Regions from separate parts of the Bacillus sp. NS1 genome, predicted to be linked through region 2. Evidence: a T-box and tRNA genes for the amino acid it is inferred to sense, from the RefSeq annotation. Region 2 holds a T-box; the other holds one or more tRNA genes.
What was found. A T-box is a leader RNA that pairs with one kind of tRNA and senses whether it is charged. The one in region 2 lies ahead of glyQ (glycine--tRNA ligase subunit alpha), so its partner is inferred to be a tRNA-Gly.
Positions count from the first base shown of each region.

Region 1 (15,020 bases), on a different contig from region 2:
TTCAGCTTGCGGATATCTGCTTGATCGACGTGGTCGATTAATACCTCAGCCGCCTCGTTTTCTCTCGCGCCTTCAGCAATCGCTTCTGCAAGAACCTTTGTATGTTCACCTTCACTGTCATACACTACATAAATTTTCATTCAGGAAACCTCCCTGTACAGATTAAGATTCCTTAGCTTCTTTTGGAGCAGGAAGCAATGAAAGCTCCTCTTTTTTCTTCTTACGCAATTTATCTTTTCTGACGTCACGCAGGAAGATACTTAAAATCAAACCTGCTACACAGAATAAGGTTGCCCACATAAAGGCATCATTTATCCCCATGACATTGGAATCAAGGGACGCGTGTTTATAAATATGTGAGTAAACATATGTTTTTGCCGTATCATAAGACACATTCATGTTCACCATTAAATTCGAAACTGCATTTTGGAACGCATGAAGGAAGTTCGGGTCCGCCGTGCTTGTTTTATCTGCAATTTGTGAATAATGGAATGTCGTCCGGTTTGTATAAATCGTCGTAATTAAACTTGTTCCGATTGATCCGCTGATTTGGCGAAGCGTGTTGCTCATCGCCGTTCCGTGGCTGTTCAGACGGGCTGGAAGCTGGTTCATCCCGGCTGTCATGACTGGCATCATTAAGAGAGACATACCAAATGCACGAATTGAATAGATCAGCATGATGTGCGTATATGGTGTATCAATTGTTAATTGCGTGTATTGATATGTTGTTACCACTGTCACGAGAAGCCCGATAATCGCAAGCGGTCTCGGACCGAATTTATCAAACAAAATACCTGAGATCGGTGACATAATCAGCATGACGATCGCACCCGGAAGCAGAAGCAGACCGGATTGAAGCGCCGTAAAGCCGACCAGATTTTGCAGATAGATCGGTAACAGGAACATACCCGTGTAAAGTGCCACTGTAATAATGATATTGATTACACTTGAGAGTGAGAAAATGTCATATTTAAACACCCTGAAATCAAGCATCGGATCATCATGACGCAATTGCTGAACAACGAAAGCAACAATTGCAATGGCTCCGATAATAACTGTAGACAGTACAATCGGGTCGGTCCAGCCATCAGATCCGGCTTCACTGACTCCGTATAATAAGGATGCGAATCCGACAATCGAGAGGATCGCTCCAAGTGTGTCGAGTTTGATTTTTTGCGGCTCCACCATATTTTTAAAGATGAAGAAAGCCACAATAATAACAATTGCGCCGACCGGCACAAGTCCGTAAAACATAATGCGCCATGTATAATGCTCAATAATCCATCCGGAAAGAGTCGGGCCGACCGCTGGAGCAAACATCATCGCAAGCCCGAAAATCCCCATTCCTTTCCCCCTACTTTCAGGCGGGAAGATTAACAGAATGGTTGTCATAACGAGCGGCTGCAAGATACCTCCGCCCACGGCCTGAATCAAACGTCCGATCAGCATTGTAGAGAAGTTCGGCGCGATACCGCAGACTAACGTTCCAAGCGTGAAACAGAACATCGCGACGAGAAAGAGACTCCGTTGGCCGAATCGTGTAATCAGGAAGGCAGATAACGGAATCAATACGCCGTTAACAAGCATGTAACCTGTTGTCAGCCACTGAATCGTCGTTGCACTTACACCAAATTCAGTCATTAAGTGCGGCATTGCAACGTTAAGAAGTGTTTGGTTTAGAATTGCCAAAAATAAACCTGCCATTAGCACAATCAGCAATGACATTGGGCTTTTTGCATTATTTTCTTTGCCTGTAGCCATCTAAGACAACCTCCTTTCATGGTTTGATGACTGATCTGTTTTACTCAGAAATCTTAACAGATGCATTCATACCAGGAAGCACCTTATCAGATGGGTTTTTGATTGAAATTTTAACAGGAATTTTTTGCGTTACTTTTGTGTAGTTTCCGCTAGAATTTGTAGATGGAAGCATATCAAAAGTTGAGTTAGTCGCATAGCCAATTTCTTCTACAGTACCATCAAATGTTGTATCAGGGTCTCCGTCAACTACTACGTCTACACTATTTCCTACTTCAATATCCGCAATATCTGTTTCTTTAATATTTGCAGTGATGTATAGGTTATCCATGTCAATGGTTTGCGCAATTGTTGTACCAGCTTGTACGGTTTGTCCGTTTTTCACTTCGTTTTTCACAATTGTTCCATCCATGATGGATTTTACGTCAACAGTTTGTTCACCTTTGATTTTTGCAACTGTGTCGCCTTTTTTCACTTTTTTTCCTTCTTCAAGATCCCAGTCGGATACTTTACCTGCTGCTGGAGCTGTAATAGCAGCCATATCGCCGGCTACTTTTGCTTCATCAGTTTTTACATAGTTTGTGCTTTGATAATAGTAGTAAGCACCTCCGCCTATAATTGCAAGAACAACAATCAAACCGATAATGTTGGTCAGAATTAAACGTCCTCTGTTCATTTTGTTTTCTCCTTTCGTTTCATCCTCTATCATTTTGTGGAAAACTGGTGAAAATATGTGAGAAGTTTTTAATTACCGCTTTTTTCTGAACAGCCTTCAGCAAGCTTCGTTAGGCTTCCGGCAAGCTTGCGCAAATATTGAAACTGAGATGTGTCGAGCTTCTGATAAAGGCCCGCACCCATTTTTGCATACTGTACAGCGGCTTTTTCTATCAGTTCTTCCCCCTCTTCGGTTAACTGAATCATGACGATACGGCGGTCATCCGGACTGTCATATCGATTCATCAATTGGCGCTTATACAGAATATCTGTCATCCGAGTCACAGAAGCAGGCTTAAGATCAAGCGACATTGCCAGCTTACTTAACGGAGTGCTTCCGCTTTGATGAATTTTAAACATCAGCAAATATTGAAGGACTGTAATATCATAAGGCTCAAGCACAATCTCCAATATCTTCTTCTGCTTTTTATAGATAGCCCGAGACGTATCGAAGAGCTGTTCAAAAGTGAGCAAAGCACGTTCTGATTCAGTCAACTCCTTTTCACCTCATTCCTCAATAATAGTTCACAAGATAAAATATTAATAAATGAAAGAAGATTTGTCAAAGGAAAAACTTCTTTTTTGTCCGTATTTTTTTCGCAACCGTTTTCTTACTATTATTAAATAAAAAAAAGCCCTGAGATGGGCTTTTTTTTACGAAAATTGATGGCTTACGCCTGACTCTTCATTTCTGAAAAAGTTCTTCAGCGCCTGAAAAACATCAGATTTCTGTTTTAAAATATAGTACTTAAATTTCTCGTCTTTCACATTTTTGTATGCAGACATTAACGTTGAATGCCTGTTGTACTGATTGACCTCACCGTAGCAGAAAAGATTTGCTTTCTTCATAATATCATTAACCAGTTTCACACAACGCGCATTGTCAGATGTCAGGTTGTCACCATCAGAAAAATGAAACGGGTAAATGTTATAGCGGGCGGGATTGTACTTTTCGTCAATAAGCTCAAGCGACTTCCGATATACGGAAGAACAGATTGTTCCGCCGCTTTCTCCTTTTGAAAAGAAGTCCTCCTCCGACACGACTCTTGCTTCTGTATGATGGGCAATAAATTCAATTTCCACAGTCTCATATTTCGTCCGCAAAAAACGGGTCATCCAGAAAAAGAAGCTTCTGGCCATGTATTTTTCCCAAACACCCATACTGCCGCTTGTATCCATCATTGCTAATACGACGGCTTTTGATTCGGGCTTTGTTATGTCATTCCACGTCTTATACTTCAGGTCCTCCGGGTAGATCGGATAGAAAGACGGCTTCCCTGACATCGCGTTTCGTTTAAAAGCTGACATCATTGTTCTTTTCTTATCAATATTACCGGTTAACCCTGTTTTACGGATATCATTAAATTCAATATCTGTATGAATGATATTGTCCCGCTCTTTTTGCTGGAGATTCGGAAGTTCTAATTCTTTAAAAAGCGCTTCTTCTAAATCCATTAATGAAACTTCTGCTTCATAATAATCTTCGCCTGCCTGATCACCGGCGCCCTGCCCTTTTCCAGGTCCCTGTTTTTTGTCTGATCCATCCCGGGCTACAACATCTCCAACCTGGCTGTCGCCTTCTCCTTGCCCTACGTGTTTATTTTTATCATAGTTATAACGGATTTTATACTCATCCAGTGAACGGATTGGGATCTTCACTACATCTTTTCCATTAGACATAATAATGCTTTCCTCAGTTACGAGGTCCGGAAGATTGTTTTTGATCGCTTCCTGCACTTTTTTCTGGTGGCGCTGCTGGTCATCGAAGCCTTTGCGATGGAGGGACCAGTTTTCCTCAGAAATCAAAAAATGGCCGCTGTCATTTTGGGACATGAATTCCCCTCCTTAACCATTTGTGGTCGTTATACATACGTATTCCGGCTTGTGCCAGATTATGAAACAAGTCTTTCGAAAAGATTTATATTCATCATATGCACAAAAGTACGGTTAATTGACAAACTATTTAGAAAATGGGACAAAATAACCCGCCCTATTCGGACGGGTCACGTTGCTTATCGGTTCAGCAGGCTGCCGACATATTTCAGCAGCTCATTGGCGCTCGTCGAGTTGTAGCCGTGCTCATCAATTAAACGGGCCACGACTTCATTTACCTTTTTCAGCTGCTGCTCATCCGGCGTTTTTGTTGAAGTCGTAATTTTAACGACATCCTTCAGATCAGCAAACAACTTTTTCTGAATGGCTTCACGCAGTCTTTCATGAGAATTATAATCAAACCGTTTACCTTTTCTCGCATAGGCTGAGATGCGGATTAAGATTTCTTCGCGGAACGCTTTTTTGGCGTTTTCCGAAATGCCGATCTGCTCTTCGATTGATCGCATCAGCTTTTCGTCAGGGTTCATTTCTTCTCCTGTCAAAGGATCACGAAGCTTGTTTTTATTGCAATAGGCCTCTACGTTATCGAGGTAATTGTCCATAAGTGTTTTAGCTGATTCTTCATATGAATACACAAACGCTTTTTGAACTTCCTTTTTCGCAATGTCATCATATTCCTTGCGGGCGGCAGAAATAAAATTCAAATACCGCTCCCTGTCCTCGCTTGAAATAGAAGGATGCTGATCTAGACCCTCTTTTAAAGAGCGAAGAACATCAAGTGAATTAATCGATTCCATATTTTTTCTGATAATCGTTGAAGAAATCCGGTTGATCACGTACCGCGGATCAATGCCGCTCATGCCTTCATCATTATATTCCTTTTTCATATCCTCAACGTCGACAGAATTATAACCTTCCACACTTTCTCCATCATACAATCTCATTTTCTTGACCAGATCAATATCCGACCGCTTCGGTTCTTTTAATCGGGTAAGAATCGAGAACATCGCAGCGACCTTCAACGTATGGGGGGCAATGTGAACATCCGACACATCGCTCTCCGCGATCATTTTTTCATATATTCTCTCTTCCTCAGACACTTTTAAATTATAAGGGACCGGCATCACAATAATTCTCGAGTGCAGGGCTTCATTCTTCTTATTAGAAATAAATGAGCGATACTCCGTTTCATTCGTGTGAGCCACGATCAGCTCATCAGCAGAAATTAACGCAAACCGCCCCGCTTTAAAATTCCCTTCCTGTGTCAATGAAAGCAAATGCCAGAGAAATTTCTCATCACACTTCAGCATCTCCTGAAACTCCATCATCCCGCGGTTCGCTTTATTCAACTCTCCGTCAAACCGGTATGCGCGCGGATCTGATTCTGAACCGTATTCAGCAATTGTTGAGAAATCAATACTCCCTGTCAAATCGGCAATATCCTGAGATTTCGGATCAGACGGGCTGAATGTTCCAATTCCCGTACGCTTATCTTCGGAAAAGAAGATGCGCTCAACCTTCACATCCTCAATTCTTCCTCCGTACTCTTCCTCCAGCCTCATGACATTTAAAGGAGAAAGACTTCCTTCTATTCTAATGCCGTATTCTCTGTAAAAGTCATCACGCAAATGATGGGGAATTAAATGTAGAGGGTCCTCGTGCATCGGGCAGCCTTTAATCGCGTATACAGCTCCATTATCCGTCAGGGTGTACGCTTCGAGACCTTTTTTTAGCATCGTAACCAGCGTGGATTTACCTCCGCTTACAGGTCCCATAAGCAATAGAATCCGCTTTCTGACGTCAAGACGTTTCGCGGCCGGATGAAAATACTCTTCCACAAGACGCTCCAAAGATTCCTCAAGCCCGAACAGCTCCCGGTCAAAAAAGCTGTACTTCTTACGTCCGTCAATCTCCTCTATCCCGCTGTCTTTTATCATATTAAAAACACGAGAATGAGCAGATTGCGCGACCATTGGATTTTCTTTAATAATCTCCAAATAATCGGCGAATGTTCCTTCCCATTTCAGCCGCTGCTCTTCCTCTCTGTACTGTTCAATTTTCTTTAATATATCCATAAGGACCTCCTCCATCATGTTTGATGCGCTATGCAAATAAGGTACTTTGATACAATCTATGCCGCCATCCCGTGATACATGCTTTGCTTTCTTAAAAATAAAGATACTTATACGGCGTTGACAAGGCAGACCGCGACCGTTCATAATAAAGGAAAATACAGAATCATCCAGACTCGGACATCTCGGAAAAATTGAAGAGGGGGAGAGACGGTGAAAACAATCATCATGATGGGTGTCATTGTCACTTTTTTAGTATCAATTTTTACTGCAGGGTACGAAAGCAAGCCGGGAAAACAATAAAAAAGGGTGCTCCTCATAAGAGCACCTTTTTGTATAACAGAACATTGTTTTACAGTTTTATACTTTCTTTTATCTTTGAATGATGATCGCATCGGTATTTGTTTTTGTACTCAATTGTTCCGATGCTGCAGCCCGGCCCAACGACCACTTCTTTTCCCCTGACAACTGCCGCCTCGGTGTTCTCCAAATAAACCTGATCTCCTTCTATGACGTCGGCAATCAATTTTACTTTCTTCCGGTTAAAAAAGCTCGCGCGTCTTTTCACTGTAATGGTTGTTCCGCCGATTTCCCGCACATGGCTTACATCATGGCATAATTCAAGCTTGGTATCACCCGCATTTAATAAACCTGATACATCAACGCAGCCTGTGACATGGAACATTTCCGTTTCACAATCACCTTTAACGCTTAGCTTCCCTTTCACACCGCATGATTCTCCAGTCACATTCCCGCAAATTTCAGTCAGGCCTTTCAGATTGAATCGATCAAATTGAAGTGAGCCGCTGACTTTCATTGTACCGTAAATATTGATTATGCCGGCTGTCAGGTTGCCTTTAAACTCACTTTCTCCGTGCACACGCAGCCGCTCAGTCTCTGCTTTCCCGAGAAAAAGGCCTGTTCCGAATATGCGGCAGCCCGCAGCAGACAGCCCTTCACCAATCACACCTTCACCTTTGATGCTGACATGGTGGTATGCGCCGCCTGTAGCGTGTCCGGCGCCATATAATTTTAAATTTACCAGTTTTGTTGTCTCCATTACGATCCTCCTCACATCTTCGTGCAGGTTACTACCGATGCGCTCGGATCACAAGTATAGTCCCCGCTGTATTCAACAGTTTCAATCTGGCAATCCGGACCGATTTTCACTTTATTTCCTCGTACGGTTTTCGCCTTTGTATTTGTCAGTTCAATTACATCACCTTCGATCAGTTCAGCCGTTAAAACAGGCTGCGGCATCAGTCTAAGCAATGTCAGCATTCCTTTTCTGCCGGTTACTTGAAGATGGCGGCATCCGATTTCCCGCACATAACTTTCCCCGGCAGAAAGCTTAATGGTCACCTCGTCAGCGTTCAAAAGCCCGCTGACTTTGCATTTCCCTTCTGATTGAAAGGTTTCCGTTTCACAATCGGCTTCCATGACCGCTTTTCCGCTAATGACAATGCCATCAGCCTTGACTGTGCCGCCAAATGTTGATGATCCAGCGATTTTCAATTGTTTTGAGGATACCTCTCCTTGGATAAAACCTGTTCCGTTAATCCGAATAGATTCTGCTTCAACGTCTCCATGTATCTTTCCTGAACCGCTGATGGTTACCGTTTTCGCTTTGACGCTGCCGTCAGCTTTTCCGGTTCCATTAAAAGAAAAAGTGTCACACTCTACGTCTCCGGCCACTGTTCCGCTGCCGTTAATTTCAACTGATTGAAATGTTCCTCCCTTTGAACTTCCTGATCCGTTTATCACCAGCTTTTCCATTACATCCATTGATGGCCCTCCTGCATATATGTTGTTTTTAATTCCTCTGACGCCTTTTCTAAATCTACCCGTTCCACAATCTTAACGGATGATTCAAACAGAATGCTGTCCGCTGCAGCCGCTATAAAACAGGTTGTAACACCGAGCTTACGCAGCACAATCAGCTCCGTCTGTTTCTTGAGCTCTTCAGTATCATACTGCTTTAACACCTCTGCAGCCATTTTCGCTTCTGCCAGACTGACATTTCCAGACTGCAGCAGCCCTTCAAGCACATACAGCGAAAGCAGATCTCGCGAAGAAAAAACCGAATTCCCGCCGCCTTCTGAAAAGACATCAAGAGCAGTCCTTGAAATCAAACCTTTATGAATCAAATCATCAGCGGTCATGCTGACATCCTTCATTTTCGGCGACAGCATTTCCCTCATTTCATCCAGTGATAAATTTTCCTTCATCTTTTGAATCATTGAAATGCGTTTTAAAATATCCTCTCTCGGAAAAAACGTCTCTTGCCCTGTAAATGTGGACTTGCGAATAAACCATTCCTCAGGAATTAAGTTCTTCCGCTTCCACCGATACAGCTGACCGTAAGAAATCGATGTTTTTTCAAGTAATTCTTTTTTAGAGATTAATTGTTCTTCCATAAGTCCAGCTCCTTCGATGGATACATTGTAACATAACACTGTTACGTTGTTAAGCCCAAAAACAAAACACAGCATCTCAAATCACATAAAAAAAATCCGCCCATCATTGATGAGCGGATTTTTTTGCTATTTTAAATCACGGTAATTTTGCTGGCGCAGCGCTTCATAAACGAGAATCGCCGCAGTGTTGGACAGGTTTAACGATCTAACGTGCTCTGTCATCGGGAGACGCAGGCAGCGGTCCATGTTATTTTGAATTAAATCCTTTGGCAAACCACTTGTTTCTCTTCCGAATACGAAGAAATAATCCTCGTTAAGATCAGTGTAATCAAACGATGTATGAGGCTGCTGGCCGAATTTCGTGATAAAGAAAAACTGGCCTTTTTGATATTCCTCAAACAATTCCTCTAAAGAATCATGATACACAACGTTAACAAACTCCCAATAATCGAGTCCGGCACGCTTCAGCATTTTATCATCCGTAGAAAAGCCGAGCGGACGAATCAGATGGAGCGTTGTATTAGTTGCTGCACAAGTACGTGCAATATTCCCTGTATTGGCGGGAATTTCTGGTTGATATAAAACGACATGTAATGCCACAATGTTCACCTCTGTTTTTCTTATCCGCCCATCATTATATCATTAATTACTCTTTTGTCGTATCATCAACGATATGAAAAAATGCATATCGTATAGACGGCGTATATGCCGTAGAATCCTCGTATGACCAATACCTCATCCGGCTGTCATAGGACTGGGCGTTGACAAGCGGCATATTGCCTTTGTCCTTCGCCACAACAATCGTTGTATGATTAAACCTGCCGTCTCCTTCAAAGTCATAGCAAATCACATCGCCAGGCCTCAGCTCTTCCGCGGATTTCACCCGCACCGCACGCAGGCCGGCCTTTGAATTCGACAAATACATTTTCATAGAATGAGCCACCGTCCAGCTGTAACTCCATGAGTTTTGTTTCATCCACCAGCCTGACCCTCTGTTCGGATGGCCTCGCATCGGTGCGCCTCCCGCATGAAGACACTGAGAAATAAAATTCGTGCAGTTATCGCTGAAATTTTTATAAGCCGGGTTGCGCTTGTTCCAAAATTTCTCGGCATATTGCACAGCGCCGAGACGATCGTATTGAAAGGCCCTGCCAAACTCTTCCCTTTCCTCTTGAGAATAGTCAATAATACTGGTCCCTTCATGAAATCCAGCCGGCTTTTTCGTAATTTCCTGGTCACTAATCAAAATATGATCATAAAGGAAAGCCATCCGCTCCTCTATGTGCTCTTCCATATACAAGCTGTCGTCCCGTTCCTTACACACGTATTCGTAATGGATGGTATACGTAAGGCAAGTCGTTCCGTCATCCTCAATCCGCACATGACCGATGACGGCCTTTGCTTTCGCTTTTATGATGTCAACTTTACGTTTATCCAGAAGCTTCTTCTTTCGCTCCATGACTTCAAGGTCTCCGACTTCAGATTCCTGTCTCATAGCATGCCCGTTAACCAGATAGCTCAGCCGCTCCTCCGCTAATTGTTCTAAAATGTGCTTCAAGCTCACCCCACCCGCCATACTTTTTTATAAAGAAAAAACACTTGGATACATCTCAAGTGTTTTTTTCCTTCTGTTCTATACGTATGTCAGGACAGACCTTGTTTAGTCATGCCTGAAGCTTTTAGCAAATCAATTCCTTTTTCAATTTCCAGCTTTGCCTCTTCATCCTTCTCTTTTTCCAACGCTTTTTCAAGCTCTTCCGCGTATGCGGGGTCTCCGATTTTACCGATCGCCCATGCAGCTGTTCCTCTGATAACAGGACGCGGGTCCTTATGCATCAGATCCGTCAATTCAGGCAGTGCGGAAGCATCCTTAAAGTGGGCAAGGGCGAGAATGGCGTTACGCTGAATCGGCTTTTTCCCGCGCCAGGAACCTGAGACATGTCCGAATTTCTCCTTAAATTCACGGTTGCTGATGGTCAAGAGCGGCTTCAATAACGGTTTGGCTATCTCAGGGTCAGGCTCCATTTCCGGATGAAGATGAAAGTCCTTCCCTTTATTGAGAGGACACACGGTTTGACACGTGTCGCACCCATACAGGCGGTTTCCAATCTTTGTCCGGAATTCATCAGGCAAAAATCCTTTCGTCTGGGTCAGAAAAGAGATGCAGCGCTGTGCATTCAGCTGCCCCGGATTAACAAGTGCTCCCGTCGGACAGGCGTCCAGACATTTCGTGCAGGACCCGCACATATCTTCAATCGGCACATCAGGCTCAAAAGGTATATTTGTAATCATTTCTGCCAAATACACATAAGAGCCGTACTCAGGCGTTGTAATCATACAGTTTTTCGCACTGAAGCCGATGCCGGCCCGCTCTGCAACTGCCCGATCAGACAATTCGCCTGTATCAACCATTGACTTTGTTCTGATATCCTCATGCTTGCTTCTCAGAAATTCCTCCAGCAGATCGAGCTTTTCCCTCAGCACATCGTGATAGTCTTTGCCCCAGGAGGCTCTGCAAAAAATGCCTCTGCGCTCAGTTCTCGTGCTTCTCGGCGCATCCTTCATTCTCGAAGGATATGCGAGAGCAATCGCCACAATTGATTTCGCTTTTGGCAAAAGCAGCTTCGGCGTCACCCTTTTCTCGATATCTGGCTCTTCAAAGCCGGAGAGATAGCCGAGTGATTCTTGAAGAATCAAACGGTCTTTTAAACTGTCAAAAGTATCGGCGGTCGTAAAACCAATCTTGTCCACGCCAATGCTTTTCGCGTATTCAATTAATTCTTCTTTGAGCTGATAAACGTTCATGTTTTGCACAGCCTCCTTTCTTTGTGATAAAACGATACAGCGTTTATAATAGGTTGATATCCCGTAATGGAGTGATTGCAAATGAATATCAAACTTGATTCTGTAATTACCGAACGCGCAGCCGGCTTACATGCGGCGGCTGTGATTTATAAGAATATCGAAGTCGGCTCCTCTCCACAAATGCTGAAAGGCAGGCTTCGCCTATTTCAAGAATCCCTGTTTTTCGATTATGCTGACGGCGGAATATCCGATGAATCCTTCGTCAAGGAATGGCGGGAACTCTTTAAACAGCTTAACCCTTCATTTGAGGGAGAAACAACCCCAATGGAGGACATGCTGATCCCGATATCCACAGAACAATTCATGGAAAGCAAGGATTCAGCCCATGACACCATCGATTTTTTCGCATTAAAATATTCTCTGCCCATTATGATTTATGATGCCGGCAAGCTTCATGAGCCAGTCCGAATCTCATTGGGAGAAAAAGAAAACATCCTGCTTTTCTCTGATGAAAACGGCATATTTGGCGATTTAAAAAACAACATCAATCGCTATCCCGTTTCAAACGAGACCAAGAACATGCTGCAAATCATTTTTTTTCCGCCATCCATTGAAAAAAGCAGCGCTGTTAAACTCTTATCATCATTAACGAAAATGTTTGAACAAATTCACGGCGGAGCCCATACAGTACATTGGCTTACGTAAAAGAACACGAGTGACGTGTTCTTTTTCACATAAAAAAACGCAATACTTCGTTTATCTAAGAAACGAAACACTGCGTTAATAACGTATGTATGGAGCGGGTGATGAGAATCGAACTCACGACATCAGCTTGGAAGGCTGAGGTTTTACCACTAAACTACACCCGCATTTGTGTTTTGTCAGTAACATTACCGCTCTGACTTGTCTAATATTACACGTTTATTATTTTTTCGTCAAGGGAATATAAAAATTTTGTCGAAAAAAAGTTTTCTTTTTGTAAAGATGTTAAGTCACATTTACATAATGTTAAGTATAGTATACAATATAATTAATCGAGAATGTGAAGGGGACAGACGTCATGATGAAAAATAAAGTAAAAGAGCTAAGGGCACGCTTCGGCTATTCTCAGGAAAAACTCGGAGAAACGGTCGGCGCCACAAGACAGACTGTGGCAGCTATCGAAAAAGGTGATTATGTTCCCTCACTGTTGTTAGCACTGAAAATCTGCAAAGCCTTCTCCATGAAAATGGAGGATGTCTTTTGGTTAGAGGAGGAAAACTAAGATGAGCATGAAAACAAAAGCAGCTTTTCAACTTGTTTTATTTGGCCTTGCATGCTGGACGTTAATTGCATACTTTGAAGCTTCAGAAGGCATTGCATCCTTTTTCCGCACAAAGAGCGGCGAGATGGTGTTTGAATTAAACCTCACTCCCTTTATTCTGTTTGTTGCGGCGTCTGCGGTTTATTTGTACTTACAGAAGAAAAGCCGCCCTGCTTCAAAAAAGCTTCTTCTGCCTGATGAGTTTGAAGAGCAGGATGAAAGAGAGCAGATGATGACGGCAAAAGCATGCCGCGCATCATATATCGCCGTCTACTTCTCGCTACCTGCCGCAGCGGTTCTTCTCATTTTTTATCCGCTGTTTCAGTCCCGTGTTCCATTTTTCCCTATTATTATTGTGTTTGTCATCATGATCATCCAGCACCTATCCTACGTCATCTCTTTCAAGAAAAACGAAAAAAACTCCGGCGCGCTATAAGCGGCCGGAGTTTTTCTTACCAGCTTGCTTTTTTGACACCGGGAATCTGGCCTTTATGTGCCAGCTCCCTAAAAGCGATTCTGGACATTTTAAATTTCCTCATATATCCTCTCGGGCGCCCCGTTACCATGCAGCGATTATGGAGCCTTCCCGGTGCAGAATCTCTCGGCAGCTTGCTGAGTGCCTCGTAATCTCCTTTTTCTTTTAACTCGCGTCTAATAGCAGCGTATTGTTCAACAAGCTGTTGGCGTTTTAACTCTTTTGCCACTTTTGATTTTTTAGCCAAGACGTAGCCTCCTTTTTTAAATCGAAATTATTACGATTTAAAATGTATCATGCACCATACATAAAAGCAAGCATAACGCTTTGTAAAACAACTGCCTGAAGCTGCCCATTTCTAATGATGCAATTCTACATCATAGGGTAAGGCATCTTAATGCTTAATAAGCTCTTTTTTATATTCAGATGGGGTGCACGGGCTCGCCCGTCCCTTTTATACTGCTGCCGATCAAAACAGGTCTCTAGAAAAAGTCGGTTCCGCGATGAAATATTCTGAGTCATTTCCTCTGTTGCGCTATCATTACGTTTCACCGATGAACTGGCCGCGCATTTCCCTGTTTATCCGCAATGCCAAAATGAACAGTGTTGCGTTTATTCTTTCCGTCTCCCTCTTCATTTCAAAATAAACAAATTGTTATGTATCGGGTTTTTCCTCTGAATAATCTGCACTTACCGGACCAATCTCTAACAAGCTCTCCATTTTGATAATGTTCCCAGCTGGAGAAATACCTTCACTGATATTATCAGCAGTGAATCCTGTGAAGCTGCAACAGTCATTCTGTTTTTTCAAAACCTGATATGTCCGCCCGCTTTGATTTCCGTCTGCTTTGAATATCCGCATGCTCACAGCATAGCTAACAGGCAAATGACTGATGGCTTATCAATGTGTTCAGAATAACAGCCCCCTTTTTTGAATACCATGTTCGGGGGCTGTGTTTTACTTAAACCGACTCATTTTTTTCTTTGACAAAATAAGTGTTCCCGACGGCTTCACCCCTTTTGTTCTGAAGCTTTCTCGTCCGTTCATTTTCAAAAGGCAAAAGCGGAAACACAAGCTCTGCAAAATAATACGCTTCTTCTAAATGCGGATAGCCCGAGAAAATAAACGATTCTATGCCGAGTGCCTGGTATTCCGCTATCCGGTCAGCAATCGTCTGCGGATCACCGACAAGAGCTGTTCCTGCTCCGCCTCTTACCAGGCCGATCCCCGCCCACAGATTCGGACTGATTTCAAGCTTCGACCGATCGCCTTGATGAAGGACGGCCATCCGCTGCTGGCCTGAAGAATCGTAACGGCTCAAAGCTGCCTGTGCTTTGGCAATGGTGTCATCATCTAAGTGGCTGATCAAGCGTTCAGCCGCTTCCCAAGCCTCTTGTTCGGTTTCACGGGCAATGACATGCAGCCTAATGCCGAATCGAACGGATCTCCCCTCTTTTTCCGCCTGCTTTTTGACTCTCTCAATCTTTTCTTTTACTTGTTCAGGCGGCTCGCCCCATGTTAAATACACATCAGTATGCTTTGCCGCAGCTTCAATCCCTGCCTGTGACGATCCTCCGAAATAGATAGGCGGATGCGGCGCTTGCTGCGGCGGGAAGAGCAGATTGCTGTTTTCCACTTTTAT
Region 1 covers NZ_JBZAZF010000002.1:10,632-25,651, reverse strand. The annotation lists gene AC4CV5_RS05595 (NAD(P)H-dependent oxidoreductase) at 1-140, opposite strand, end outside; gene AC4CV5_RS05590 (MFS transporter) at 163-1,761, opposite strand; gene AC4CV5_RS05585 (biotin/lipoyl-containing protein) at 1,802-2,467, opposite strand; gene AC4CV5_RS05580 (MarR family transcriptional regulator) at 2,503-2,967, opposite strand; gene yhbH (sporulation protein YhbH) at 3,127-4,305, opposite strand; gene prkA (serine/threonine protein kinase PrkA) at 4,485-6,380, opposite strand; gene AC4CV5_RS05565 (hypothetical protein) at 6,730-7,437, opposite strand; gene AC4CV5_RS05560 (bactofilin family protein) at 7,449-8,162, opposite strand; gene AC4CV5_RS05555 (YhbD family protein) at 8,153-8,794, opposite strand; gene trmL (tRNA (uridine(34)/cytosine(34)/5-carboxymethylaminomethyluridine(34)-2'-O)-methyltransferase TrmL) at 8,921-9,403, opposite strand; gene AC4CV5_RS05545 (amidase domain-containing protein) at 9,441-10,370, opposite strand; gene queG (tRNA epoxyqueuosine(34) reductase QueG) at 10,439-11,599, opposite strand; gene AC4CV5_RS05535 (B3/B4 domain-containing protein) at 11,681-12,304, shown strand; tRNA gene AC4CV5_RS05530 (tRNA-Gly) at 12,395-12,468, opposite strand; gene AC4CV5_RS05525 (helix-turn-helix transcriptional regulator) at 12,663-12,863, shown strand; gene AC4CV5_RS05520 (hypothetical protein) at 12,865-13,338, shown strand; gene rpsN (30S ribosomal protein S14) at 13,355-13,624, opposite strand; gene ssuD (FMNH2-dependent alkanesulfonate monooxygenase) at 14,340-15,020, opposite strand, start outside.
Region 1: it has a tRNA-Gly gene. The T-box ahead of glyQ (glycine--tRNA ligase subunit alpha) is inferred to sense a tRNA for this amino acid. The anticodon was not compared.

Region 2 (15,020 bases):
TCCAGTGCCTCTTGACCTTCTTTTGTATTTATTAACAAATGATGGTAAAATTTCTTCAAGAGCTCATGAGCCTCAGCCATTTTTTGTTCTCCAGAAGATTCTGGCCGGGCTCCGGAATGGACTGTTATATCATCTGGAAAATCAATTTGGTATTTGTCAGCAAGGTGAGAAACCGACTCGGCAAATGAATAGCCTTCCATCTGCCTTAAAAAAGAGAAAACATTGCCGCCCGCTCCGCAGCCGAAGCAATGAAAAATCTGTTTGTCGGGCGATACGGAAAACGAAGGTGTGCTTTCTCCATGAAAAGGACAGAGTCCAAAGTAGTTTCGGCCTTGCTTCTTTAATTGAACATAATCACCTATGACTTCAACGATATCTGCCGACTTTTGCACCTGATCTACAATTTCATCTGGTATCCGATTTCCCATCTTATAACACTCCGTCGTACATTATTCGATGCTTTAGTGCAAAATCCCTTCATCGTTCGACAGGATTTTTTGCAGCAGTGTAATAAATCGTTCTCGATCTTCTTTATTCAATTTTTTAGGCCCTTTGGCGTATATGCCTTTTCTCCTTTGTTTACCGGAAAAATGACGGCTCTCAAGAGCAAAATCAATCGTGCCTTCTTTGTAAAGACGCCCTCTTTCCGACATGACGGAGACATTTCTGTTCAACAGCAGGGATGCTAATCCGATGTCCTGCGTCACGACAATATCTCCCGGTTTTACGTGATTTGCGATATATAAATCAGCAGCTTCTTTATGAGGATCAACATACTTCCATTTTTCTTCATTGCTTCTGGAAAGCTGATAATGTTCAAATGAAGCGACAAAAAGAACTTGAACTTCATACTCGGATGCTGTTTGTAAAATTTCATCTTTTACCGGACAAGCATCTGCATCGACAAAAATCGTCTTTTCTTGTTCATTAAGAAGAGTAATTCTCCATCCCTCCATTAAACTCCTGCATAAAAGCAAGCAAAATCGCACATCCTTTATCATTGCGGACGTATATGAATTTGTCGAAAAATTTTCAGGAGAAATTCTTGACATCTTACCCATAATAGTTTATTCGTATCACACGAACCTTAAACCTAAAATTAATCATTTTATCACAATTTTTTATTATAATACAAACTTCACAAAGATGCTATTGTTTTTCATTATTCCCTTTTGGCATAGCCAAAAACCCAGGATAGAGCGTCCTGAGTTACATGTTTTTTGTTTTGAGATGATGGATAATATTTGCTGTTTCTTCAACCGCTTTATTTGAAACATCAACAACCTGGCACCCGATCCGATCCACAATCTTTTCGAAATATTCCAGTTCCTCTTTGATTCTGTTGATATTTGCATAGATTGCTTTGTCATTAAGCCCGAGTGATTTTAACCGTTCTTTTCTGATATGATTCAGTTTATCCGGGCTAATCTTTAAGCCGATGCATTTTTTCGGATCAACGTTAAAGAGTTCTTCCGGCGGGTCCACCTCGGGAACAATCGGAACATTGGCAACCTTCAGGCGCTTGTGGGCTAGGTATTGCGACAGCGGTGTTTTAGACGTTCTCGATACGCCGATCAAAACGATATCAGCTTTTAAAATCCCTCTAGGATCACGTCCATCATCGTATTTAACTGCAAACTCGATGGCCTCCACTTTTTTGAAATAGTCTTCATCAAGCTGGCGCACCCGCCCCGGTTCGTATTTCGCTGTTAAACCGTAGGCTGTTTCCATTTTATCAATTAACGGGCCGATAATATCATAATATAAAACATTTGCTTTTTCCGCTTCGGCAATCAAATATTCTCTGATTTCCGGCACCACGAGTGTAAAACAAATAATGCCGCCGTCTGTCTTTGCAAGTGAAATCACTTCATTGATAGTGCCTATATCTTCAACATAAGGTATTCTTCTTACATGTGTATCGTCCGCTGAACCGTTAAATTGGCTGAGCGCTGCTTTCACTACCAATTCAGCCGTTTCACCGACGGAATCCGATACAACATAGATGATGCGGTTATTCATATTATCCCCCCGTAGTTTGCGATCTTATAGGATTTCATTTTCAGATAAACTGACAAGTATTTTTGTCATATTTGTTTTTGTCACTCTGCCGATTACTTCAAAGCCTTTATCGGTATCTTTGATGACAGGCAGTGCATCAATTTGTTTTTCTATCAAGTGCTTTGCAATGTCCATTACATAATCCTCGCGTCTGCACACTGTAATATTCGGCATCCTTGTCATGATGATGTGAACTGGGACAGATGTAAGCTCCTGCTGGCCTATGCTCGCTCTCAGCAAGTCTTTTCGTGAAAGCACCCCGACTAAAACAGCATCGCGGTCCACCACAAACAGAGTACCTACATCTTCTAAAAACATGGTGCAAATCGCATCGTACACAGAAACATTTTCATGAATCACGACGGGGATAGATTGAAAGTCTTTCACCTGAAGCTTTTTGAGTTTATCTGCCAAAAGCTGGGTGCCGGTTTTCCCAGTGTAGAAATAACCGACTCTCGGGCGCGCCTCGAGGAATCCTGACATGGTGAGTATGGCTAAATCCGGACGCAATGTTGCCCTGGTAAGGTTCAGCTTTTCTGCAATATGCTCCCCTGTAATCGGCCCGTTTTCTTTTACAATCTGCAAAATATGTTCTTGCCGTTTATTTAGTTCGATCGTACTCACCACCTTTTCACTTCATATCTATGTAAAGAAATAATAATCCATATTATATCGTAAATATCTTGTAATCAAACAAAAAAACTCATAAATGGGGAAAAGACGATTGCCGATCACACAGCAACCGCCTTTTCTCTCTTTATTTTACAATAAGGGCATTCATATTCGCAAAGGACTTGATCTCATCCGCCAAGCTTACCATTTGCGCCAAACGGTTTGCCTTTAATGTCTCATTATCTGCTATAACCATTGTATGATCGAAGTAAGCATCGATCGGTTCTTTTAAGGCTGCAAGTGAAGCAAGCGCCGCCTCGTAATCTTTTTTGCTGAAGCTTTCCTGCAGATTTTGCTTCGCTGTTTGGTAGGCATCAAACAGTTTTGCCTCGTATTCATTTTCAAACAGATCAGGCTGAATGTCTCCGCGGACTCCTTTTTTGCTGATAGAGATCACTCGGCCTAATGCTTCAGCTGTTTCCTTAAAGCCAGGTGCACCAAGCTTTTGTTCCAGAACTTGTGCTTTGTGCAGCGCTGAGTACGGCTCAAGCTCAGAGCTTTCTAGCACGGCGTCGATGACATCGTGTCTGATCTGTTCAGCATTCAAGACATATTTCAGACGCTGAGTGAAGAAATCCAGCAGTTCATTTTCTTTATCCGTTTGTACAAAAGTAAGAAGCTCTTCAAACGAAATTCCCCAGTTGCGGTCTAGAAGAATCGCAACAATACCGCTTGCTTGGCGGCGCAGCCCGTAAGGATCCTGAGAACCGGTCGGAATAACGCCGATAGAGAAGAATGAAACGATTGTATCAAGCTTATCCGCCATTGCTACAACAGCTCCAGTGAAAGTAGAAGGCGTTTCTCCTCCCGCTGATCTAGGCATATAGTGTTCGTTGACTGCCGCAGCCACAGCTTCATCTTCACCAAGCATTCTCGCATATTTTTCGCCCATAATCCCTTGAAGCTCAGGGAATTCATATATCATATGCGTGACAAGATCAAATTTAGAAATCTCAGCAGCCCGCTTCACATGTTTTAATGTAACTTCATCAGCCTGAAGACGGCCGGCAAGCTTTTCTGCGATTGAAGTGACTCTTCTAACCTTATCAGCAAGAGAACCAAGCTCTTCATGAAAAACAATGTTTTCAAGCTTCTTCACGTTTGCATCAATGTTTAGTTTCTGATCTTCCTTGTAGAAGAATGAAGCATCAGATAGACGCGCGCGCAGCACTTTTTCATTGCCTCGGGCCACATTTTCGATCGCGTGGCTGTTCCCGTTTCGGACTGTGATAAAGTGAGGCAGCAAATCACCGTTCTTGTCTTTGACAGGGAAGTAGCGCTGATGCTCTTTCATTGTCGTGACAAGCACTTCCTCAGGAATTGACAGAAACTCAGATTCAAATGAACCGTAAAGAGCTGTCGGGTATTCTACTAAATGATTCACTTCATCAAGTAGATCTTCGTCAATTGGAATGCTCCAATTGTTTTCTGCAGCCATTGCTTCCAGCTGAGATTGAATCATTTGTTTCCGAAGGTTAGGATCTGCAATAACGTGCTGTTCTTTCAGCTGCTCTTCATAAGCTGAAGGTGATTCAATTGACACTTCATGTCCAAGAAAACGGTGTCCTTGTGTTGTACGTCCAGACTCAACGTTTGTGATCGAAAATGGAATGACATCCTGTCCAAATAAAGCGACAATCCATTTGATTGGCCGGATATAACGCAAATCTTCATTTCCCCAGCGCATATTTTTCGGGAAATGCAAGCTTGTAACTAAGCCGCTCAGTTCCGGCAGAAGCGATTTCGTTTCTTGGCCGGCTTGGAATTTTTGCACGAATACATATTCTGTGCCTTTCACTTCTTTCATGTACAGGTCTTCCACATTAGCCCCTTGGCCTTTTGAAAAGCCGATTGCCGCTTTTGTCCAGTTGCCGTCTGCATCAAGGGCAATTTTTTTCGCAGGCCCTTTCGCTTCTTCTTTTATATCATCCTGCTTTTCTGCTACATCCTTTACGAATACAGCAAGACGTCTCGGTGTATTGAAGAGCTTCACTTCACCGTGAGTGATATTTTTTTCTTTAAGCCAGCTTGTCAGCTTTTCGCCAAGCTGAACCATGCTATCATTTAAAAAGCGCGCCGGCATTTCCTCTAAACCGATCTCTAAAAGTAAATCCTGTTTACTCATGAGAAGAACCCTCCCCTTTAAGCATTGGGAACCCTAGTTTTTCTCGTTCCTCATAATAGGTTTTTGCTACTTTTCTCGCTAAATTCCGCACTCTTGCGATATAGCCTGTCCGCTCGGTAACAGAGATCGCACCTTTGGCGTCAAGCAGGTTGAAAGTGTGCGAGCATTTCAGCACATAATCATATGCTGGATGAACAAGTCCGTTATCCATTTGCTTAATCGCTTCTTTTTCATACGTGCTGAACAATTGGAACAGCATATCGACATCTGATGTTTCAAACGTATAAACGGAATGCTCGTATTCCGCCATCATGAATAAATCTTTTACTGTAAACCCTGACGTCCATTCCAAGTCGAAAACATTTTCTTTATCCTGGATATAAGACGCGAGACGCTCAATTCCGTACGTAATCTCTACAGAGACCGGTTTACACTCTAGTCCCCCGACCTGCTGGAAATACGTAAATTGTGTAATTTCCATTCCGTCAAGCCATACTTCCCATCCAAGACCCGCGCAGCCTAAAGACGGATTTTCCCAGTTGTCTTCAACAAAACGGATATCGTGCTCAAGCGGATCAATTCCTAGAGCACGCAAGGAATCTAAATACAACTCTTGAATGTTATCAGGAGACGGTTTAATAATGACCTGAAACTGATGATGCTGATACAGTCTGTTCGGGTTTTCCCCGTAGCGGCCGTCTGCAGGGCGTCTGGAAGGCTCTACATAAGCCACTTTCCACGGCTCAGGGCCGATACTGCGCAAAAATGTATATGGGCTCATCGTGCCGGCCCCTTTTTCTACATCGTAAGCCTGCATTAGCACACAGCCCTGACTGGACCAATGCTTTTGCAAGGTTAGAATCATGTCTTGAATATTCATTTCAAGCACCTCCACTTTTCCTTCATAAAATGACTGCGGCAGCAACCAAAAAACTCCCGTCTCTATGCTTGCCAGCCGCAAACATAGGGACGAGAGTTCTCCCGCGGTTCCACCCTAGTTGCTGAGAACAAAATCCCAGCCTCTTTTTTTGAAATTGCTCAAGAATGCCTTTCGTTGCGTGCTCATCCTTAGCTTACACCGCCCTAAGGTCGCTTTCATGAGGTAAACGCAAGTACTTCTTTCTCTCACTGCAACATATTTTATAATAAATGATCATATAAAAAGATGGACCAGATGTCAACTTTTGTTTTCATCCATAAGATGTTTCATGCTTTCCATTTGATCTAAAAAGCGCTTCGATTTTAAATATAACCCTGAATATTCTTCATAATATAAATCAATCACTTGCTTTAATTCAGCTTTCGTTTCCTGCTTTAAGGACACATTGCCCAGCCTCGAAAGATCAAAGTAATAAAACAGTCTCAAAAGCCTTGCCGTTTGCGGTTTGATCGGAACCCTGTAAGGATCTTTTTCAAAACAGCGGTGGCAAATAAAACCGTTATCACGGACAGAAAAATGAAAGGTCCCGTCCTGGCTTTTACAATGCACACAGTGATTCAGCTCAGGATACAGCCCCATGACACCGAGCATCTTCATTTGAGCAATGAAGGTGATAACATCCGGATCTGTTCCTTCATTCAGCTGTTTAAACGATTCTAAAATAAATTCAAACAAATAAGGGTTTGGCTTCTTTTCTTCTGTGCCTTTGTCGACTAGCTCAGCAATATACGCAGCATATGCTGTTAAAAACAAATCTTCCCTGATGCCTCTCATGCTGAGGATCATTTCACCCTGCTGAAGCGTTCCGAGGCCCGTTGTTTTTTGCATTAAGAATGAACCATACAAAAAGGGCTGGCTGACTGCTGATAAACGGCTGTTCGGTTTTTTGGCGCCTCTTGCCATAACACCTATTTTTCCGTGTTCTCTTGTCAGTAATGTAACGATTTTATTCGTTTCTCCGTAATCATTTGTGCGAAGAACGATTCCTTCACATTTTGTCAGCATTTCCGCACCTTCCCAAAGCAGGAGCGGCCAAGAGGTTTATAAAATTGGATAATCAAATCGGGCTAGCTCATCTTCTAGTTCTTCGGGTCTTTCCATGTTCTCTTTTTCCAGTTCTTTAAAAAGAAGATACGTATCAACATTTCCTGTTTGAGAAAATACGTTCCAGGTAAAATTCAACACAAGAAACCCACCTTTCTGTAGTTAAACTAGCTTACCTAAACTCCAAATTCTTACCTTTATCTTGACCAGATGTCCTCCATTTCATGTTAAACAAAATTTGCTAATGTATCCCTGTTCCTGTGAGATAATGACACAGCAAGAGATATTAATATTCGTCCTCTTTAAAGCCAAAATCGCGAAGCTGGGACATTTTATTACGCCAGTCTTTCTGCACTTTGACCCACAATTCAAGGTAGACACGGGAGCCTAACAGTGCTTCAATATCCGCTCTCGCTCTTTTTCCGACTTCTTTTAGCAGGCTTCCTTTTTTCCCGATCACAATGCCTTTCTGGGAATCCCGTTCGACCACGATCGTTGCCGCTACGTGCACAGAACCGTTGTCCTGTCCTTTGATGGATTCGATGGCCACCGCAATGCTGTGCGGGATTTCTTCTCTTGTCAGATGCAGCACCTTTTCCCTAATTAATTCAGAAATGATAAAGCGCTCTGGGTGGTCGGTTACCTGATCACTCGGATAGAATTGCGGCCCTTCCGGCAAATACGCTTCAATCTGAGCGAGCAACGTTTCGATATTATTTCCTTCTAAAGCAGAAATCGGAACAATTTCCTTAAAAGGATAGCGCCCGCGGTATTCGTCAATTAACAGAAGCAATTGATCGGGATGAATTTTGTCAATTTTGTTTACGATTAAAAATACAGGCGTAGACATCTTCTGCAATTTCTCAATGATGAATTCGTCGCCTTTCCCGTAGCCTTCCTCAGCGTTGATCATAAACAGGATCAAATCGACTTCTTTTAATGTATTTTGCGCCACTTTCATCATAAAGTCCCCAAGTTTATGCTTAGGCTTATGAATCCCTGGTGTGTCAATGAAAATCGTTTGTGATGTGCCTGTCGTCAAAACTCCTTGCACCTTGTTTCTCGTCGTTTGGGGCTTATCGCTCATGATCGCGATTTTTTGTCCAATGACTCTGTTCAAAAATGTAGACTTTCCTACGTTTGGTCTTCCAATAATGGATACAAATCCTGATTTAAAGCTTTCGTTCGTCATGTAAATCCTCCGATGAAAATGCGCCTGGCAATAATTCTTCCACAGTCATTTCTTTTATTTGTCCTTGTAAATTAGTCAGCACGACAATAACGTCCTTTGTGCAAAGCTCAGAAATCACCTGGCGGCAGGCTCCGCACGGAGATACCGGTCCAGGGGTGTCAGCCGCGACGGCCAGCATCTGAAACTCTGTATCCCCTTCAGAAACAGCTTTGAATAAAGCGGTACGCTCAGCGCAATTGCACATGCTGTATGCCGCGTTCTCGATGTTGCAGCCTCTGTACACTTTTCCATCCTTGGTAAGAAGAGCGGCTCCTACTTGAAACTTGGAATACGGCGCATATGCCATATCACGTGCTTTTAATGCTTCTGTTATCAATTCCTGTCTGTTCATGTGTACATTCCTCTCTTACCTTTAATGGTACCGCTATCACTTTATATTTTACATAATCGCGCGCTTTTTTTCACGCCCATTTCTAAAAATGTAAAATAAATGTAAGAATTTTCAGCCATTACAGCTTTGGCAAAAAAATAAGTAAACCAATGATACACGAAATGATGGCAAAAACGCAAACAGCCCCGGCGGCAGCGTCCTTAGCCGCTTTAGCAAGAGGGTGATGTTTGTCTGTTATTAAATCAACCGTATGTTCAACGGCTGTATTTAAAAGCTCCAGCGAAAACATTCCTCCGATCAAAAGGAAAATTATCGCCCACTCAATCGGGCTGAGCTCCACGAGGAAGCCGCAAATGAGAACAGCGCAGGCGGCTGCGGCATGAAATTGGAAATTCCGCTCCGTCCGCGCTGTTTCCCAGATGCCCCGGCCTGCGTACACGAAGCTTTTGAAGAATCGCTTCAGCTCATTTCTATGATCTCTTGAGTCCATAAGCGTCCAGCAAATCCTTTTGCTTAGTAAACATCTCCTCTTCTTCCTCTTTCGTCATATGGTCATATCCTAAAAGATGCAGAAATCCGTGCACGGCAAGAAATCCGAGCTCTCTTTTAAAAGAATGATTATATTCCTCTGCCTGCTCCCTTGTGCGATCCGCACTGATAATAATATCGCCTAAAACCGGCGGCATTTCGGCTCCGACAATTTCAACCTCGCCTTCTCCCTCTTCTTCAAGAGCAAATGAGATGACATCTGTTGGGGTATCCTTTCCGCGGTATTCTTTATTGATCTGCTGGATGTCTTCATTAGTAACGATCGTGACAGAGACTTCAGCCTGATCCTGAACGCCTTCACGCTCAGCGGCAAATTGAAGCAGATTTTCTACTTCTTTGAGCATCTCTTCAGAGACACTCCCTGTTTCATCAACAATATCAATCAGTAAACTCATCTATTTCACCTTCTTAGTAGCCTCCGGATATTCGATCCGGGAGTGGAAAATGCCTTTTAATGTTGCACAGAGCGTTTTTGCGATTGTATCCAGCTCTTTAAATGTCAAATCACATTCACTGAACTGTCCGTCCTGCAGCTTATCGGATATAATACCCCGGACAAGCTTTTCAATTCGTTCAGGATTTGGATTATGCATGGATCTGACTGCCGCTTCAACACTGTCTGCCACTGATATAATCGCAGCTTCCTTTGACTGCGGTTTCGGTCCCGGATAACGGAACTCTTCTTCTGTAATCTGGTCTCCTTTTTCCTTTGCTTTATAATAAAAGAACTTTAAAAGCGAGGTTCCATGATGCTGCTCAGCAATGTCGACAAGCTCTTTCGGAAACTTATAGCTTCTCAGCATATTCGCACCGTCAGTTGTATGAGAAATGATGATATTTTTACTCAGCTGAGGAGACAGCTTGTCATGCGGATTGTCAATATTCATTTGGTTTTCAATAAAATATTGCGGACGCTTTGTTTTTCCGAGATCGTGATAATACGCGCCGACTCTTGCAAGCAAACCATTAGCTCCAACCGCCTCACAAGCTGCCTCTGACAAATTGGCGACCATTACACTGTGATGATATGTACCTGGTGTTTCTGTTAATATTTTGCGCAGCAACGGATGGTTAGGATTAGACAGCTCAAGCAGCCGCATAGTGGATAAAATACCAAAGCCTGTCTCAAAAAACGGCATCAGGCCGATGATCAATACGGACGAAGCAAATCCTGACACAACGCCCATCAGCATTAACGTGCCAATTTCAAGACCTGACAGCGCAGTGTTTTGGATCAATAACAAGGAAAGAACGACAACCATATTGATAAACGCTACGAAAAGCCCTGTCTGCAGAATCTTTGATCTAGCATTGTGTTTTCCTAAAAATAAAACCCCTGAAATCCCGCTGATCAAATAATAAATTCCTATGACATAATTGAATGTACCTGTCACACCCTGATTAAACATCATACTTCCGCAAATCGCAAGAATGATACTTCCCAAAATGGCAATGCGTTCATTCATCAGCAGTTTGATTAAGATTGCGCCTGCAGCAATGGGAACCAGATAGCCAATATTATTATATTCCATCTTTTGGAATAAACTGACAACCTCCATAATAACAAGCAAAAGCGTTGTGATAATGGAGAACAGCAGGATGGATTGGTTTTTAAACTTCAGGTTTTGTTTCTGTTTTTCAAAATAATATACAAGTGTTGCAATGAAAAGTCCGATCATAATCAATAGGCCGCTGATCGGTTTAAAGAGATTTGAGTTATTTAATAACCCGGTCAGCTCGAGTTTTCGGTACACTTCCCGATCAATGAGGTCATTTTCTTCCACGAGCACCTGCCCCTGTTTGATCTGAACCTGCTGGACATTGTCTGACGCTTCCTGCCGCTTTGCTTCTGTCGCTTTCGGATCGAAGACGTAATTCGGAATAATAGCAAAACGCCCGATTTCTGTCGCAGCTCCCAAGTATTTAGATGGGATCGAATTGCCCTTTAGCTCTTTTTCTACTTTATCCTTTGCATCAGATAGTTTATCTGATGAGATTTCACTGCTCATGACCGTATTCACTGCCGTAATGACCGTATCTCTGACAAAGGAAAAGTCTTCACTGTCTGCTTTCAGCAATGTCTTGATGGAATCCTCTGAGATGGCATCATTCACATCTGACGTTAATTTGTTCTTCACAGACTTAACCATTGATTTTTCCGATGGTGATTTGCTGTCTTCTTCCGATGATTTTTTCACTTCACTGATACTGTCGAATATAGATGACACAAGGTCAATCCGATTGTCTGTATATTCTTTTTTCAATGTATATTGATCTTCAACCGCGTCCTCAGCGGCTTGCTTTTTTTCCTCTGTGGCTTTTTGATCTTCCACGGTTGCCGGAGCATAAATGGTCTTGTCGCTGACTGAAAATAGGTCTAAATCAAGTGTTTCCGGCTTAACATGTACAAAGAGCAAAGCAAACATAATGGCAGCCAGCAGAAGATACAGCAGTACATGCATGGAGCGGGCATTTTTAAAGCTGCTCCATTTTTTTGAGCTGCTTTTGGTCTTCCCCTTCTTTTTCAACACAAGAACCTCCTCTTGAAACATCAAGCCCATAAGCCATCATAAAAATGACCCGATAACGCGCGATCGGGTCATTCAGCATTAATTTTGCTTATCGTATGCTTCAATAATTTTCGCAACAAGCGGATGTCTGACCACGTCTGTCTGGTCTAGCTCAATCATAGAAATGCCGTCTATTCCTCTCAGCATCTCCTTCGCTACTGCAAGTCCCGATTTGACGCCTTTCGGCAGATCAATTTGGCTAACGTCACCTGTAATGATCATTTTAGAGCCAAAACCCAGTCTCGTCAAAAACATTTTCATTTGAGCAGGCGTGGTATTCTGTGCTTCATCAAGTATAACATAAGCATCATCTAGCGTCCGTCCCCTCATATATGCAAGCGGAGCAATTTCAATGATGCCTCTTTCCATCAGTCGTTCTGTATGATCTGCTCCAAGCACATCATGAAGAGCGTCATACAGCGGGCGCAAATAAGGATCTACTTTTTCTTTGAGGTCACCTGGGAGAAAACCGAGGCTTTCACCGGCTTCCACGGCAGGTCTTGTTAAAATGATTTTTTTGATGTGTCCGTTTTTTAAAGCATGGACTGCTTTTACGACAGCCAGGTACGTTTTCCCGGTTCCCGCCGGGCCGATGCCGAATACAAGGTCATTCCGCTTCATAGCGGCCACGTATTCCCGCTGTCCTATCGTTTTTACACGGATTGGTTTGCCTTTTGCGTTTTTTGTTATTTCTTCTTCATACATGCTTTCAAAGTATTCAAGTTCATTCTTCTTTGCCATTTTGACGGCGTAAATCACATCACGTTCAGAGATCTCTATCCCCTTGCGAATTAAAGCGAGGAGCGATCCCAGCAGCCTGTCTGCAATCTGAAACGATTCTTCATCGCCTGAGACATAAATCGTTTCGCCGCGCGTAATGATATTTACATTCAGATCTTTCTCCATCAATTTCAAAAAAGAATCTTGGTTCCCGAACAGTGAAAGCGCCTCGTCCGGGCTTTTCAGTTTTTGATTCATCGCAAGTAAATGTTCTGTCATTCTTCAGTCTCCCTGACAATAGGTGTGGTTTGAACGATATCTTCTATAACTTGGTAGAGAATAATCAACTTTACTTTACCATTCTCAACAGTCTGGTGCAAAACTTTTTCACTTTTCACCTCGCCGTTTTCGCCTATTTTATCCTCTACATCCTGTTTACCCAATTTAATGCCTTCTTGAACTGCTTCTTCTTTCGTATATTTTCGCAAAGCCTCTTCACTTTCTCTCGTCTGCTCTTTGATATAGGAAACAGGGAGCTTAAATCCGAGAAAATTCAGCGAATGCCTTTCTTGTTCTGTTTTTGGATGCTTCAATTCCTCTTTTTTAAACGTCATCCCCCAGATCGGGATTGCCAAAGAGCCAAAAGAAAGCTTGTGCTTTGTCCTTACTTTGCCCGTATAGACGTTAAATAATGTTTCAAGCGGGACCGTCACTTCAGATCTGTACCAAGTTTCTCCGTAAATTTCTGCTTTTGAGGCGACTTCCTGCTGATGCTCTTCACTGCCGATCAGTCCCGAAACAAGCAGCTGACCCTTTTCCACATGATCGTGGATTGCGGCCATCGGCTGTCCTTTTTGCACAAACATTCTTGTAATGGTTGCTTTCTTTTTGGCGACAATATCGCGCGGGCTAACATACTTTTCTTTTTCAGGCTCATTTTTCTCCACGACTTTCATGTGAATGGTCGTCCCCTTCAGATCAACTCCGACCCAGGTGATATTGTCTATTCCATTGGTTAACGATTTTTGTATTTTTTCGGGGGACATCATTAAAAACTGCAGACGCCCCTTTTTGACGCCGATTTCATTAAGATGCTGCATCATTTGATGTTCCGTTTCAGGCTTAGCGCCTGTCACATCAATTTTCCACACCATATTGGAAAGCAAAAACAAAAGGATGAAAAACATTGAAAAACCGATCGTAAACCCTATATTCAGCTTTGATTTCAGCAGCAGGAAAGGAAATCCCTTCCGATTGATAAATCGGGCTTTACATTTAAATTTTCTTCTGACCCGCCGAAAGGCATGTACATCCTGAAGCTGTATATATAACGATACGGCTTCTTTCTTTTTTTTGACATGAAAGACCGGAATCCCCTGTCTTGTGCATTCATTAAGGAGCCGCTCGATCCCTCTTCCCGTCAATTCAAGCTGGACCTTACCCGAAAAAAAAGACAGCCATTTATTTTTCACAACATTTCCCCCTCGGCTTTATGACTCAACATATCGAACGACATCAATCGTACCCTCCAAAAGAATTTCTTCCGGAAGAATTGCCTTGATGACAAAATTTTTACCTGATATGATGCACTGGCCCTGCTTCAGCATCAGCCTCACTTCATTCTCACTGAAAAGCAATAGGCCTCTGTGGTTTTCTATGTAGATATGAAGTCTGCCAACCATTGTAATCCGCGGCAGATCCATCATAACGTCCGGGGGAATTTCCAATGCTCTTGTCAGCCAAGCTTTCATACGATTCTTTCTTTGCCCCATACAAAAAGAACCCCCTTTCATCTCATATGTATGATTTGAAAGAAGGTTCTAACACTTTAATTTTTACGGACCGAGCGCATCGTATGGTGAGGTTTTTTCGCCCTAGGAGGCCCGAATACCTCTCCTAAGACGATCCCCTGTACCACAGTGTCTTTATTAACCTGGAGCATTTTTTGTTTTGTGTATACTGCTTTTTGTTTAACTGCAGTAAGGTCACGTTCCAGCCCTTTCAGGTTTCTTTCTGTTTCTCTGCGTCTTTCTTCCGCTTCCCGCCTTACCTGTTCCATGCGGTTGGGAATAGGTACAGGAGCCTCTTCTTTTGACTGCTTCTTTTGAGGAGAAGCAGTTTGCACCTGCTGAGGTTTATTTCTGCTTTGGCTGTTGTTCTTTTCCTCTTTGCTCTTTTTACCGAAAATCATAGAAATGATCCCGATAACCGCTGCGATAATTAGCGGATTGGTCAGTATATCTTCCATCAGCGTTCTCCCTTCTTAGAGAGATTATGATTTACTGTCTTCATCAGACGAATCTTTCGTCAGCTTGCCGAATGAATCACGCATTTCTGTGTCAGCATCGATGTTTTTGATATTCATGTAGTCCATGACGCCAATATTCCCTTCACGCAAGGCTTCTGCCATCGCAAGCGGCACTTCCGCTTCGGCTTCTACCACTTTCGCGCGCATTTCCTCTACGCGGGCGCGCATTTCCTGTTCTTGAGCGACAGCCATCGCACGGCGTTCTTCCGCTTTTGCCTGCGCGATGTTTTTATCAGCCTCGGCCTGATCGGTTTGTAAAATCGCGCCAATGTTTTTGCCAATGTCAACATCAGCAATATCGATCGAGAGAATTTCAAACGCAGTTCCTGAGTCCAATCCTTTCCCAAGTACCGTTTGAGAAATCATATCAGGGTTTTCAAGCACTTTTTTGTGACTTTCGGATGAACCGATTGTAGAGACGATCCCTTCTCCGACACGGGCTACAATG
Region 2 covers NZ_JBZAZF010000003.1:508,230-523,249, reverse strand. The annotation lists gene dnaG (DNA primase) at 1-428, opposite strand, end outside; gene AC4CV5_RS13090 (YaiI/YqxD family protein) at 462-956, opposite strand; gene AC4CV5_RS13085 (pyruvate, water dikinase regulatory protein) at 1,210-2,022, opposite strand; gene ccpN (transcriptional regulator CcpN) at 2,047-2,685, opposite strand; gene glyS (glycine--tRNA ligase subunit beta) at 2,819-4,858, opposite strand; gene glyQ (glycine--tRNA ligase subunit alpha) at 4,851-5,738, opposite strand; T-box leader at 5,821-5,996, opposite strand; gene recO (DNA repair protein RecO) at 6,036-6,803, opposite strand; gene AC4CV5_RS13060 (YqzL family protein) at 6,840-6,983, opposite strand; gene era (GTPase Era) at 7,129-8,034, opposite strand; gene AC4CV5_RS13050 (cytidine deaminase) at 8,015-8,425, opposite strand; gene AC4CV5_RS13045 (diacylglycerol kinase family protein) at 8,544-8,915, opposite strand; gene ybeY (rRNA maturation RNase YbeY) at 8,896-9,369, opposite strand; gene pgpH (cyclic-di-AMP phosphodiesterase PgpH) at 9,370-11,505, opposite strand; gene AC4CV5_RS13030 (PhoH family protein) at 11,584-12,543, opposite strand; gene yqfD (sporulation protein YqfD) at 12,540-13,736, opposite strand; gene yqfC (sporulation protein YqfC) at 13,755-14,036, opposite strand; gene AC4CV5_RS13015 (YqfB family membrane protein) at 14,093-14,512, opposite strand; gene floA (flotillin-like protein FloA) at 14,537-15,020, opposite strand, start outside.